Regions from separate parts of the Alkalihalobacillus sp. NPDC127517 genome, predicted to be linked through region 2. Evidence: predicted binding sites of a transcription regulator. Region 2 holds the regulator's gene; the other holds the start of a gene.

Region 1 (7,531 bases), on a different contig from region 2:
TACCGTACGTACGCTCCTCCATACGCTCCATAATTGGCATAACGGATGCCGTACTAGATTGGACGTATGAAATCGAACCAGTTGGAGCGATACATAGGCGATAGCTGTGATACAGACCATCTGTCTTCACGCGCTCAGCAAGCTGTGCCCAATCTTCTTTTGTTGGAACATGCATCCCTTCAAATAATGTTGCAATCTTCTCGAATTGTGGAGAATAATCATTCTCAAGATATTTAGTGAAGTAGCTTCCATCTGCATACGTTGAACCTTCAAACTGATGATACGTTTGTCCAGTTACTTTTGCGATTTCATTTGAACGCTTGATCGAATAGAAGTTCATCATCATAAAGAACGTGTTTGCAAAATCACGCGCTTCTTCGCTTTCATAAGCAATTTGGTTTTGAGCAAGGTAACCATGAAGGTTCATCGCACCAAGTCCAATTGAACGCATCGCGTGGTTTGCACGCAGGACAGCTGGCGCATTTGGAATGTTTGTTGTTTCAGATACGTGCGTCAGAGAATCTGTAGCAATTGCAACAGTCTGCTCAAGAGATTTATTTTTCATCACATTCATGATGTTAATGGATCCAAGGTTACATGAGATATCTAAACCAATCTCATCTTCTTCATTATAATCACCATAGGTTGAAACTTGAGAGGCTTGAAGAACCTCAGAGCAAAGATTAGAGAATTTTACCTTACTAATATGATTGTTTGCGTGTGCGTTGTTCACATTGTCAGCAAACATAATATAAGGATAGCCTGACTCTGAACGAAGGATAGCAAGCTTCTGTAACAAACGACGTGGGTTCATCTTGTCCTTACGAACGCGCGGGTTGTCTACAAGCTGATCGTACATTTCATTCATATCCATCTCGTCCATGTGAATGCCATATTCCTTGTAGATCGTGTGTGGATAGAATACATACGCATCCTTGTCCTCACGTGCAAGCTCAACGAACTTATCAGGAATAACGACTCCGATCGATAACGTCTTTACGCGAACGTCCTCATCTGCTGAGATTTTACGAGTATCAAGGAAATCATTAATATCACTGTGGAACACATTTAAATAAGCCGCTCCTGATCCTTGACGCTGACCCATTTGATCCGCATAACGAAACGCATTATCAAGAAGCTTCATTACACCAACGACACCCTTTGTCGCATTCTCAACATCTTTAATCGCCTCACCCTTTGCACGAAGCTTAGAAAGATTAAGAGACACACCGCCACCTAACTTAGATAACTGCATGGAAATATCAATAGCCTTAGAAATATCATTTAACGAATCATTTACTTCCAGAAGGAAACAACTAACAAGCTCTCCACGACGCTTACGACCCGCATTTAAGAATGAAGGGGTACTTGGCTGGTACTCTTGATTAATCATTGTCTCAACATATTGCTTCGCTTTGGCCACATCACCCTTAGCAAAAAACAAAGCTACGATCGAAATGCGGTCTTCGTAGCGCTCAAGAATCTTCTTCTTATCATTTGTTTTTAGAGCATAGTCATTGTAGAACTTAAATGCACTCATAAAAGAAGGGAAACGGAATTTCTTATCATAAGCAAGTTGATACACTTCCTTAATCTCTTCCATTGTGTACATCTCAATGATGTGTGCCTCGTAGTAGTCGTTCTCAACAAGATACTTAATCTTTTCCTCAAGATCATGGAAAAAGACTGTATTTTGGTTGATATAATCAACAAAATAGCTATGTACAGCCTCTAAATCCTTATCAAACTGAAATTGACCTTCCTTGCGAATCATAATTTGGTTGTTTAACTCAACCCAACGTGGAATGCTGTTTTGTTTTTGTAGTAGCATCATTGACCTCCTGTGTAAATCCTTCTACGTCTGATGACGTGCCGCTTAACTCAAACTTCCTGAACACAGGAATATTGTAACGTGCAGAAATGGTATCCGCACTTTTTGCAAAGTTTGCCCCCCATATCCGATTCCCGCTTGCTGCCACACCTACAATGTAGTCAGCATTCTTTGCTAGAAACGCCTCCGTACTCGCTGGCACATTACCAAAGCCAGTTGTATACGTAATGAGGATAAAGGGCTGATCTATGTGTGTATCTTGATGTAGTGGTTGCTTGTCCCCAAAAGGAAGCTTATCCGCAAACCGTTTCACATTACCAGTCTTTGAATCGTATATGATTTGCATCTCATATCACGTTCCTTTTCCAATCAATCTTTAAAGAACTATACCACATATAGTATAAGATAAACACTAAAAAAACAATATATAGATATTACCCACAGGTTGTGTATAAATAAACGAAAAAGCCGTCGCAGTCGGATGTTGTCATGTGGACAAGTCTTTTTGTCGAAAAATATAAACTTTTAGGAGGTAAATATTGTTGCTTGAAAAGAGAGATTTTTGTCACAAAAAACCATGAATCATTTCGATTCATGGTTAAGGTTAATCCAGTTTATTTATTCAGTAAGGAACTTCTCCATAAAGGTCGCTAACTCCTCATGACCTCTTTCTGAGAGGATACCACTTTTCGAGTATTCTTCTATTTGCGGATCTGTAACGTCAGGCCACTGTTGCCAATGGTTAGCATATAAAAGTGAGTTATTATCTGCAAATTCCTCTAGTGATTGTATTTGAGTTAAGTAAAAACTAGGATCTAGTAGTGGATTAGATGGGAAAATGATAACTTTTGCATTAGGTAGTTGATCATTCAACTGTTCTAAAAGAGCAGTTAGGTTTTCCTCAGACTGTTCAGTGGAAAGGACTGCGGAATTATCATTTAATGTTAGAGATTCAAAAAATATAATATCGGGGTTCGAATCAATGACTACTTCAATATCTGTTGAATTTAGTATTTCAGAAGTCGTTTGCTTCCCAATATTAACAATGTCATAAGTGATAGACAGGTTATTGTTTTCTAAAGTATGTACTAATAAACTGGGCCAATTTTCGGAATTATCTTCTTCATCTAAACTCGATTGAATAGCTTCTGAGCCCAAGAATGTAATTTTAAGTTCATTAGATTCTAGATTCTCATACGTATCACCAAGTATCCCACCGAATGATTGACTTTCTTCCGTCTCTATTATTTCATTTGATGAATTTGTGTTATTATTAGTAACGTCTGTTTGGGCGTTAGTTGCTAAATCATTGAGTTTGTTTTGATAAGATATGTATCCAAAAGCGATGATTCCAATTGACAAAATAATTGTTAAAACAAATGCTAAGTTTTTCAGGATGAACATTCCTTTCTGAGTATAAAGATCTAGTTTATTATATATCTAACGTTTCATTAAAGAAAGGGTTTTAAATAACACTCCATAAGAATACCGAGCACGGAATGTTTTAGAAAAGAAGGTGTAGGATTTTGTCTAATGTTACGATCTCTGTACTAGTTGTTACTAGAAACGAAGAAAATTATATTGCGGAGTTACTAAAAAAGCTGATTAATCAGACCTTAAACAGGGGGCAATATGAAATTATTATTGTTGATGGAGAATCAGATGATAAAACGCTAGAAGTAATAGAACCCATCTTGAAAGAGAACAAAGACTTTATTAGAGTCATATCCAATCCCCAGAAAACATTACCGCCTGGATGGAATTTGGGCATTAAAGCGTCTAGAGGGGACTACATCCTGAGAGTAGATGGTCACACATCAGTACCTAACGATTTTCTTGAGAGTTATATAAATCTAATTAATAGAAAACCGGAAGTGGATTGTGTAGGTGGGATCATCGTATCAAAAGGAGAAGGGTTTCAAGGCAAAATTAATGAATACGTGTATTCCCATCGATTTGGTGTTGGTAATTCCAAATTCCGGACGACAAAAGATGTATGGGAAGGCTTTGTTGATACTGTGCCTTATGGAGCCTACAAAAAAGAAGTGTTCGAAACAGTTGGTTATTTTAATGAACATCTAAAAAGAAATGAAGATATTGAATTCCATAAACGTATGAAGGACAAAGGCGGACAATTCTATCTATCAACGTCCATCCAATCCACTTATTATGTAAGACCTTCACTTAGAGGCTTGATTAAAAAGTCGCTAGGTGATGGTGTATGGAACATTATGGCCAACCGAGTCAGTTCAGGGAGTTTAAGGCGTCGTCATAAAGCCCCATTATACGCCTTTTCACTAGGAGTTCTAGTTACAATCGCAGCAATACTCAACCCTGTAGCAAGGTGGTTTTTTCTAAGTATGATTATACTTTATCTATTTGCAGCTGCTGTATCTACGGTTGAGTTAGCCAAGAAAAATGGAGTAAAGTATTTTATACCAGGTATTTTCACATTTTTTTGTCTACACTTTTTTAGAGGTTTCGGGAGCTTTTCGGCACACTTTAGAAAAGAATATTGGGTAATTAAACTGAAAAGCGTGCGGGAAAGTGACAAAAAGTTTAATTGATGATATAACATTGTAAGTAAAAACTCCAAACTAAGTTAGGTTGAGATTTAATGAGAGAAATTTTTCGATATAAAGAACTCCTTTATTTTCTTGTGCATAAGGAATTACGTGTAAGGTATCGTAATACATTCTTCGGCTATTTCTGGACATTACTAGAACCATTAGGTCTGATGTTAATATTTACGTTAGTATTCATGGTGATTGCTAGAGTTTCAATTGAGAATTATACGCTTTTTCTAGTCTCAGGTTTAATCCCATTTATGTACACTCAGCATTCTGTATCAAGAGGTACGAAAAGCCTTACAGGGAATGGATCATTAATTAAGAAAATTTATTTTCCTAGAGAACTGTTCCCGTTAACGATAACATTTTCTAGCTTAGTAAATCTGTTAATATCTTTAGTTTTAGTTGCTGCATATTCACTCTATATTAATGGTTCAATACCGCTAGTTGGATTAGCGGTTTTACCATTGGTGATTGTTTTACAAACCGTACTTTTATTGGGTATTGTATTTATATTCTCATGTGTAAATGTTTACTTTAGAGATGTCGAGTTTATAGTTGGTTTATTAATGAGAGGATGGATGTATTTATCTGCTGTGATGTATCCACTTATTCAAGTTAAAGAACAATTAGGTGGTTATTTTATCCTATTTCAGCTTAATCCTATGGTAACCATTTTAACAATTTATCGCTGGATTTTTCATGGTGGGGAACTTACACCATCATGGGGAATGATTACTTATACAGTCATTTTTTCATTATTCATTTTCTTTGCAGGCTGGAAATTCTTTAAGATAATGAGTAAAAAGATTGGAGAAGTTATTTAATGACAAGTGCATTAGTGGTTAAGAATGTTAAAAAAGCTTTTAGAAAACCAACTGAAAAAACGTTAAAAGGACAATTAATCTCTTTATTTAAAAAAGAAAAAACAATAGATAAATTCCAAGCTTTAGAAGATGTATCGTTCGAAGTAAAAAAAGGTGAAGGATACGCAATAATAGGAAAAAATGGTGCTGGGAAGAGTACTTTGTTTAAAGTGATTTCTGGTGTAATTGTTCCAGACCAAGGCACGATCGAGTTACATGGGACTTTGATGCCTTTAATTGAACTAAGTGCAGGGTTGAGTGGTGACCTATCGGGTTTAGAAAATATTAGATTGAATTGTGCAATATATGGTTTGAAAAAAGAAAAAATACAAGAAATTCTTCCCCAGATTGTGGAGTTTGCAGAACTAGACGAATTCATAAACACACCCGTTAAATTCTATTCTTCTGGTATGAAAGCAAGGTTAGGATTTTCAATAGCTGTCCATATTGACACTGATATTGTGTTAATTGATGAAGTGTTAGCTGTGGGTGATAAAGATTTTCGAGAAAAGTGTAATAAAAAGATGATCGAAATGAAAAAAAGTGGAAAGACAATTGTTATTGTTTCACACAGCATGGGGCCATTAAAAAAGATTTGTGACCGTGCTATTGTATTAAAAAAAGGGAAGGTTGAAGCAGAAGGAGATATAATCGATATGATTAAATTGTACGAAGCAAAATAGATGAGATAAATAACCTTTAGATAAATAATCTAAAGGTTATTTATCTTCAAAAACTATCTTTTATATTTTAATTACTAATGTTAAAGGACTAAAGCTAGAGATAATATTAGTAAATTACTAATATTACCATAGTTGCTACGGAGTAGGTATGATAGCATACTTATTAATGTAACGTTCAAAGGAGAGAAGGTAGTATGTTAAGCGTCCAAGAAATAAATTGGGATGGGGAATACTTACGAGTACGATTACAAATTTCATCTCAAATAAAAAATATTAATCTAATCGCAAAAGATGTTAATAGCATTAATCTTAACTGTGATATAACAAAAACAAATGATTTTTTGGAAATTATGGTGTCTAATATTGAATTAAAGAAATTAAAAATAGGAGAATGGAAGCTATATATAAGCTATAGAAAAAGGTTCAAAAACCAAATTATACCATTATCTTATTTAAATGCACCACTAGCTTCACAATTTACAAGGCATCTAAAGCCGATCATCAATAAAAAGAATACAAGTGCAGTCTTATTTATTAACAATAATCACCAGTTAGAGATTCATGTTGCGGATTATTTAACGATTCTTTCTACTAGTTTCCAGAGAGTGCACTTTTCATATTCAATATCAGAAGTGGAATACATCGATAATAAGATTTGCTTCTACACTCCCGAGACTTTATGTGATTACTATGATGAAGCACTTTTAGTTTTTGAGGGAGAAGAAACGAATAAACACGTTAAAGTTGAGCTTGATGAAACACAAAAAGGCTTTGTAGTCAAAAAAAAGGACTTTAGTAAATTAAAATCAGAGCAATCTTTTAAGGGTTACTTAATTATAAAAATGGGTTCATTAATTAAGATTATTAATTTGAATGCTATAGCGTTAGAACGAGAAATCGATCTTAACCATAAGTATAAACTTGATCTTTTTAATCCAAGTGAATTTGTTTTTAAAGTTAAGTTAAAAGAGGAAGCTTATAAAAATCAAACGTTACGCGGTGAGTTATCAGTTGAAGACTTTAAAATTGAAGGACAAGAGATAAGCTTCGTTTTTAATAAAGAGGCAATTCATTTTTCTCAAGACTATTCATTCTATTTAAAGAAAAGAAGGACACCAGATAAAGTAGAACTTAAGACAGAATCGACTTACCTCGATAATAATCATGTAAGATTAACTCTTAGAATTGACCAATTTCAAGATCCATTAAATTTAAAAGGCAGATGGGATTTGTTTGTAGACATTCAGCATTCAGAACTATTTAGTGAAAGAATGAGGGTAGGATCCTACAATTTGAATGGATTAAGTCACTTCGAGAGTATGTTTGATAAGATTCACCTAACAGACGAGGTTGTCGTAGCGCCATATCTAACCACTGATAACGAATACTCATTTGTTTTTGCTCAACAAGTAGATTACTACAAGGAGAAGTACAGAATCTTCTCATCTTTAAAAAATGTGAAGCTTTCAAAAAAAGGAATATTAAATTTAACAGTTGAAGTAAAATCAAGTGAATCTTTCACTTATGATGTAACAAAACTAATAGTGAAATTAAGAAAAAGTGATGAAGTACGTGAAATTC
Region 2 (7,531 bases):
ACATTTCAGAAGATCAAGGATTAATTGAGGCGTTTAGAAATGATATGGATATCCATACAAAAACAGCAATGGATGTCTTTCATGTAGGTGAGTCTGAGGTTACATCAAATATGCGGAGAAGCTCTAAGGCTGTAAACTTCGGAATCGTGTATGGAATTAGTGATTATGGATTATCACAAAGCTTAAATATCACCCGTAAGGAAGCGGCTGAATTTATTGAACGTTACTTGGAGAGTTATCCAAATGTGAAGGCGTATATGTCAAATGTTGTTGAAGATGCACGTGAAAAAGGATATGTATCGACCTTAATGCAGCGTAGACGTTATTTGCCGGAGCTCGTCAGCCGTAACTTTAATTTACGAAGCTTTGCAGAACGAACAGCAATGAATACACCAATTCAAGGGACAGCAGCAGACATTATTAAGAAAGCAATGATCGACATGGCTGAACGTCTTGAATCTGTTGGGTTAAAGAGTCGAATGCTCTTGCAGGTACACGATGAATTAATCTTTGAAGTACCAGAAGATGAACTAGAGCAAATGAAACAAATCGTACCTGAGGTGATGGAAGCTGCTTTGGAATTAAATGTCCCTCTTAAAGCAGATGTTTCGGTTGGCGATACGTGGTACGAAGCAAAATAAAGTGAGTAAAGTAAAGGATGCGTATGATACATGCCAGAATTACCTGAAGTAGAAACGGTCAAACGAACGCTTGAAGAATTGGTTGTCGGAAAAACCATTCAATCGGTTGATATTGCATGGCCAAATATTATTAAACGACCAGCTGATCCAGCGGAGTTTACAACAGAAATAAAGGGACAAACGATCCATTCTATGAGAAGACGAGGCAAGTTCTTGCTTTTTGAACTTGATGATCTAGTCATGGTCTCTCACCTACGCATGGAAGGAAGATACGGGGTATACAAGCAAGAGGACTCGCCAGTTCCTCATACCCACGTTACATTTAGCTTTTCCGATGGAACAGAGCTTAGGTATCAAGATGTACGTAAGTTTGGAACCATGCACCTTTTTGAAAAAGGAAAAGAAGAAGAAACGATGCCATTGCTTCAGCTTGGGGTAGAGCCATTTGACGAAGCATTTACGGTTGAATTGCTCACACATGCAAGCAAGAAAACCACACGCAAGATAAAGCCGTTTCTTTTAGATCAAAAAACTGTTGTTGGTCTAGGGAATATCTACGTAGATGAAGCGTTGTTCAGGGCGCGTATTCATCCAGAGCGGCTTGCCCAATCATTAACTGATGATGAATTTCAAAAGCTCCACCACAGTATTATTGAAACGTTGTCAGAAGCCGTTCAGCTTGGTGGCAGCTCCATTAAATCCTATGTAAATGGTCAAGGAGAGATGGGGATGTTTCAACAGACGCTGGATGTCTATGGTCGAAAAAACGAACCGTGCAAACACTGTGACGATACCATTATTCGAATTGTTGTTGGCGGACGTGGAACTCACTTTTGCCCAACGTGTCAAGCGAACTAAAGGTACATTGAATAAGCTCCTTTCATATGCTAAAACATGATCGCCTAAAGAAAGGAGCTTCTATTCATGTCTGGTTTTGTTGCATTAGTTGTGCTTGCATTCGCCCTAAGTCTTGATAGCTACGGAGTAGGAATGACGTACGGACTTCGAAAAATGAAAATTCCCTTTGTTTCTCTTCTATTTATTGCGTGTTGTTCTGGAGCCTCCATTCTTATTGCGATGGGACTCGGAAAAACTATCGTCCTTTATCTTTCTCAGGATGTAGCGGAAGCGATTGGGGCTATCCTACTTATTTTAATTGGACTTTTTACATTATGGCAGGTGTATGCGCCTGTTAAAAAGAAACCAAAGCCGGTGCGTAAGAAAAAAGAACATCCGTTTAGTTTTCAACTGAGGATCTTTGGATTTGTAATTCATGTACTAAGAGAACCATTAAAAGCAGATATGGATCAGTCTGGCGCTATTACAGGCAGAGAAGCGCTCTTGCTCGGGGCAGCTTTATCGCTTGATGCATTTGGAGCTGGGGTAGGAGCAGCGTTACTAGGGTATGCTCCTTGGCTACTCGCAGTCTGCGTCGCTTTTATGAGTGGTTTCTTTCTTATGCTTGGCATGAAAAGTGGATTTCGGTTTGCGAGTATTTCTTGGATTAATCGACTCGCCTTTATTCCTGGAGTTCTTCTCATTATAATCGGAATTTGGAAGATATAAGGAGGAGCTTATGATTATTGGATTAACCGGCGGAATAGCGACGGGAAAATCAACTGTGGCATCGATGATGGTGCAGGAGGGTATTCCTGTTGTAGATGCCGATGTGATTGCTAGAAAAGTATTGGAAATAGACGGGGCAGCGTATCATCAAGTTGTCCAGGCGTTTGGGCATGAGATTTTAAATAAAGATGGCTCCATTAACCGCGCAATGCTTGGCGAACGAATTTTTACAAATGAGAGCATGCGCTTGAAACTAAATGCCATTGTTCATCCCGTGGTGAGGTCGGAGTTAGTTGCAAAGGCTGAGGCTTATCAGAGGGAAGGACATGAGCATGTAGTGATGGATATCCCCTTACTATATGAAAGTGAGTTATTTTACCTAGTGGATAAGGTGCTCCTTGTTTATGTCACACCAGAGCTTCAGCTTAAACGATTAATGTCCCGCGATCAAGCAGGAATGGAACAAGCCCGATCACGAATAAATGCTCAAATACCTATTGATGAAAAAATAGAACGAGCAGATGGTGTCATTCATAATCATGGTACTAGGGAAGAGACAAGAAATGAATTGCGTCACATATTAAAGGCGTGGAATGGATAGATATGACCTACTAAAGATCAGTTTTGCTGATTTTTAGTAGGTTTTTTTATTATATTCAAGAAAATCATTCGCACTTAATTATAATGTGTTATACTATATAATAAATAAATGGTTATAAAGTATAACACTATAAAGGGTGGGATCATGATGAAAACAAATGTAGCGATCAATGGGTTTGGACGTATTGGACGAATGGTCTTTCGTAAGGCTATGCTTGATAAAAAGGTTCATATGGTAGCTATTAATGCAACGTATCCAGCAGAGACGCTTGCACATCTGATCAAATATGATAGCGTGCATGGAAGATTTCCTCTGTCAGTGGATGTTCAGGATGATCAATTATATGTTGATGGTCAAGAAATTAAGTTATTCCAAGCAAGAGATCCAAGAAGCCTTCCTTGGAGTGAGCTAGAGATTGATATTGTCATTGAAGCGACAGGTGCGTTTAAAACAAAAGAAGCAGCGGGATATCATGTGCAAGCAGGGGCAAGAAAAGTATTAATTACAGCACCTGCAAAGGACGAAGATATTACGATTGTCATGGGTGTAAATGAACACGAATACGAGGCAGAGCATCACCACATTATTTCAAATGCTTCATGCACAACAAATTGTTTGGCACCGGTTGCAAAAGTACTCGACCAAAGATTTGGAATTGAGAGCGGAATGATGACAACGGTTCATTCATATACAAATGATCAGAAAAACATCGATAACCCTCATAAAGATTTGCGTAGAGCCAGATCTTGTGGCCAATCTATTATTCCTACCTCTACTGGTGCCGCTAAAGCCATATCTAAAGTTCTGCCTCAGCTTGAAGGAAAGCTTCATGGGATGGCATTACGAGTACCAACACCAAATGTGTCATTAGTAGACCTGGTTGTTCAATTAAAGAAAGATGTAACAGTAGAAATGGTGAACACAGCATTTAGACAAGCGGCAAGCTCTGAGCTTTCAGGCATCCTTGGAATAACGGATGAACCACTTGTTTCCATTGATTTTAATGGAGAGGAGCAATCCTCGGTTATTGACGGATTATCTACAAGTGTTCAAGGTACTCGTCACTTAAAGGTTCTTGCTTGGTATGACAATGAGTGGGGATACTCATGTCGAGTGGTGGATCTAATGAATTATGTTGCTGCACGCCTAAAAAAAGAATTAACTGTATGAGTGAGAGTATACGCAATTAATGACAAGTTTCTTACTTGAGTCTATTGCATTGACCTCTGAAAAACAGTATACTTGTTGTCGTGAGCCGTGAACGGCAAACAAGGTATGATCTCTACACAGAAAGGGTTAGGACCTCATAGGACTAACTTTCCCCCGTGTGTATAGGTGGTGCTGCATGCTTGGAAAGGCATGATTATTACTGTAAAGGGGGATTCAACTTATGGACACAATGGGTCGGCATGTTATTGCAGAACTATGGGGTTGTAATGTAGAAAAGTTGAATAATATGGACTTTATTGAACAGGTTTTTGTTGATGCCGCGTTAAAAGCAGGAGCTGAAGTAAGAGAGGTAGCTTTTCATAAGTTTGCCCCTCATGGTGTGAGTGGAGTGGTGATCATCTCAGAATCACATTTAACCATTCACAGTTTTCCTGAACATGGCTATGCGAGTATAGATGTATATACCTGTGGAGATTTAGATCCGCACCTGGCTTCCAATTATATAGCTCAGGAACTTCATTCAACGTCTAGCGAAGTCATTGAAGTACCTCGAGGTATGGGACCAGTTCAGCCTAAAAAAGTGGCTGTTGAATCTAATTAATTACAACGTATGTAGGAAAGTGAATTTGCCTTTTGGCAGATTCACTTTTTTAGTTTATACTAATGATAACGCTTACTGATTTTTGTAGAGAAAGAGGGGTTCATATGGGATTAAAAGAAACCTGGCATTTTTTAACGAGAAGTCATGCTGAAACAGGGGAAAAACACAGTAATGAATCGCTTCAGACAAGATATTATAAAGGAAACAAGGATAAAGTCATTGAAGCGATAGAAGTTGTTGTAAAAGAATCGGGATACAACTTAAAACGAACGGAACGAGAACGCGGAGAAATCATTATTGAGCAATCATCCGGGAAAAAGTTTTTACTGGTAGCCTCTGTTATTACGGTTAGACCGTTTAAGACGGCGGTTGATTTTTCATGCTCATATAATACCGTCTTGCCTTCAGATTTTGGAAAAAGTAAACGGATGCTTGAGTTAATGTACAAGAGATTGGATAAACAACTGATATATATCGGGTCTGGCTTAGGGGAGCAACTATTATAACCGCTTGTCAGCGCCCGTCTTTTTTTATAAAATAAATGGTAGAAAGAAGACTTGACTTGTGTAAGGTTGGAGATGATTACATGCGATGTCCCACATGCCATTTTAATGGTACAAGGGTACTGGATTCTAGGCCAAGTGATGAAGCTCGCTCAATACGAAGACGAAGAGAATGTGAATCGTGTGGAAACCGGTTTACAACCTTTGAAACGGTTGAAGAGGTTCCATTAATTGTTGTAAAAAAGGACGGGACGCGCCAAGAGTTCAGTCGAGATAAAATTTTAAGAGGACTTATTCGTGCATGTGAAAAACGAGCAGTCTCCCTTGAAACATTAGAGAACGTAGTAAATAATGTTGAAAGAGATCTAAGAGGGTCTGGGAAAAATGAAATGCTTAGCCAAGACGTTGGAGAATTAGTTATGGAAAGACTGGCAGACATTGATGATGTGGCATATGTCCGGTTTGCTTCCGTTTATCGCCAATTTAAAGATATTAATGTCTTCATTAAAGAATTAACTGATTTAATGAACAAGGAATAATGGCATTTGCAATGTTCGCTGGTTAGAAGCAGGAATAACTAAAAACGGATTTAAAGAAGGCAAATGATTCTGCAAAGGAATCATTTGCCGTTCGTGTTTTATTGAACAAGCTTTTTCATAGATTGAATGTAAGCATGTAATCTTTTATAGTAAAGCCCTTGTTTCCTGCATTGCCAGATTTATGAGGCGCAGAAATAGAGGGAACGTGTTACACTATGATCACGATTGAAGAAACAAGGGGGGCACTACGTTGAGTTGGCACTGGAGGGAGCTGCTTCCTGTTGATAGATATACCGTTCGAACGGCTGATTATTTAACTGATATGGATCAAAAAGTAATGGTATTACTCTATCAACCATTAATAGGTACGGTAGCAAACGGTTTATATACAACCTTATGGGCACATTTAGAAAGAGATCAATGGATTAGCTCCGAGCAAACGCATCGGCAGCTTATGTTGATGACAGAGCTCTCACTAGCAGAGATCTTTGAGGAACGTAAAAAGCTAGAAGGAATTGGATTACTAAAAAGCTATAAACAAAAGGTTGATTCAGAGAGTCGCTATCTTTATGAACTGCAACCACCTATGACACCTAAACAATTTTTTGAAAATGATGTACTCAGTGTGTATCTTTTTAATCGATTAGGGAAAACCCAATTTAGAGAATTACGTAATCGTTTTTCAGTGGACGCAGTTCCGACATCAGAATATACGGAGTTAACGTATTCATTTGATGAGGTGTATACGTCCTTACATCATTCTGAGATGGTTTCAAATTTACGTTCAGAAACCGGGGAAGCACTGGCGAATTATACAAATAAAACAATTCTTTCTCGTCATGATAAACAAGGGTTTTCTTTCGAAGACTTTGACTTGGAGCTTATGAAAAATGCACTTTCAAGCTTTGTGGTTCCAGAACGGGCGATCACAAAAGAAGTAGAAGAAACCGTCATTCGACTGGCCTTTGTTTATCGTGTGGATCCGCTTGAAATGAGTAAAATTGTTTCACAAGCAGTGGGACCGGACGAACGAGTTGATTTAGAATTATTAAGGAAAAAAGCACAGGATTGGTATCGGTTGGAATATGGGAGTAATCCTCCTGGACTGGGTCTGAGAACACAGCCGATGAAAGAGCGTACGATGAATCAGAAGGAACCAACAACAGATGAAGAGAGAACGATCCTCTTTTACGAGGAGACTTCGCCATTAAGACTTCTTGAACTTCGCTCTGAGGGTGCTCAGGTCGCACCAGCTGATGTGAAGATTGTTGAAGGACTCATTCTTGATTATCAGTTGTTACCAGGTGTTGCAAATGTCTTGTTGGATTATGTGTTGTATCAATATGACATGAAGCTCTCTAAACCACTTGTTCATAAGATTGCTGGTCATTGGTCTAGGAAAAAAGTAAAGCTTGTTCATGAAGCGATGCAACTGGCAAAGCAAGAGAAGCAAAGCAAGGCGGAAGCTGCGGATTCATATTCCACGCAAAAACAACAAGGGAAACGAAATCGTAAGAAAGATAAGCTTCCAAAATGGCTACTTGAAGAAAAACAATCCCAAGAGCAAGCACAATCGGAAACGGCTTCAGCAAGTGAAAACAAAACTGAACGGTCGAATGATACAGAGCAACAGTCAAAACAAAGCTTTGAGAGCATGCTCGAAGAATTAAGACGATCAAAACAACAAAAGGGAGGGTAATTGTGGAACGTATAGACACAGCGCTTTCCAAATGGGATGGAAATGATGAACTTCAAAAGCGATTGGATCGTGCGAAGGAAGACTTGCTAAAAAGCCCTTATATCATTCGTTTCTTAGAAGAACATCCTATTGTAACAAGTGAGATGATCCAAACAGGACTTAACAAGCTTTATGAATACAAAAAAGAGCGTGAGAACTGTGATAACTGTCC

Evidence for each region. Region 2 encodes NrdR, which represses ribonucleotide reductase genes. Its sites were predicted from a motif close to AACACNATATATNGTGTT; they were not measured.
Region 1: nrdI (class Ib ribonucleoside-diphosphate reductase assembly flavoprotein NrdI) is a predicted target of NrdR. The motif match lies at 2,249-2,266, and genes of this name have one in related genera.

What each region holds. Positions count from the first base shown of each region.
Region 1 covers NZ_JBNNQX010000001.1:190,078-197,608, reverse strand. The annotation lists gene nrdE (class 1b ribonucleoside-diphosphate reductase subunit alpha) at 1-1,831, opposite strand, end outside; gene nrdI (class Ib ribonucleoside-diphosphate reductase assembly flavoprotein NrdI) at 1,791-2,177, opposite strand; gene ACQKKO_RS00890 (SGNH/GDSL hydrolase family protein) at 2,450-3,235, opposite strand; gene ACQKKO_RS00885 (glycosyltransferase family 2 protein) at 3,358-4,398, shown strand; gene ACQKKO_RS00880 (ABC transporter permease) at 4,449-5,228, shown strand; gene ACQKKO_RS00875 (ABC transporter ATP-binding protein) at 5,228-5,950, shown strand; gene ACQKKO_RS00870 (CDP-glycerol glycerophosphotransferase family protein) at 6,145-7,531, shown strand, end outside.
Region 2 covers NZ_JBNNQX010000008.1:2,064-9,594, reverse strand. The annotation lists gene polA (DNA polymerase I) at 1-641, shown strand, start outside; gene mutM (DNA-formamidopyrimidine glycosylase) at 672-1,499, shown strand; gene ytaF (sporulation membrane protein YtaF) at 1,566-2,207, shown strand; gene coaE (dephospho-CoA kinase) at 2,218-2,808, shown strand; gene ACQKKO_RS12000 (glyceraldehyde-3-phosphate dehydrogenase) at 2,956-3,978, shown strand; gene speD (adenosylmethionine decarboxylase) at 4,199-4,579, shown strand; gene ACQKKO_RS11990 (DUF1499 domain-containing protein) at 4,684-5,085, shown strand; gene nrdR (transcriptional regulator NrdR) at 5,166-5,621, shown strand; gene ACQKKO_RS11980 (replication initiation and membrane attachment family protein) at 5,872-7,320, shown strand; gene dnaI (primosomal protein DnaI) at 7,323-7,531, shown strand, end outside.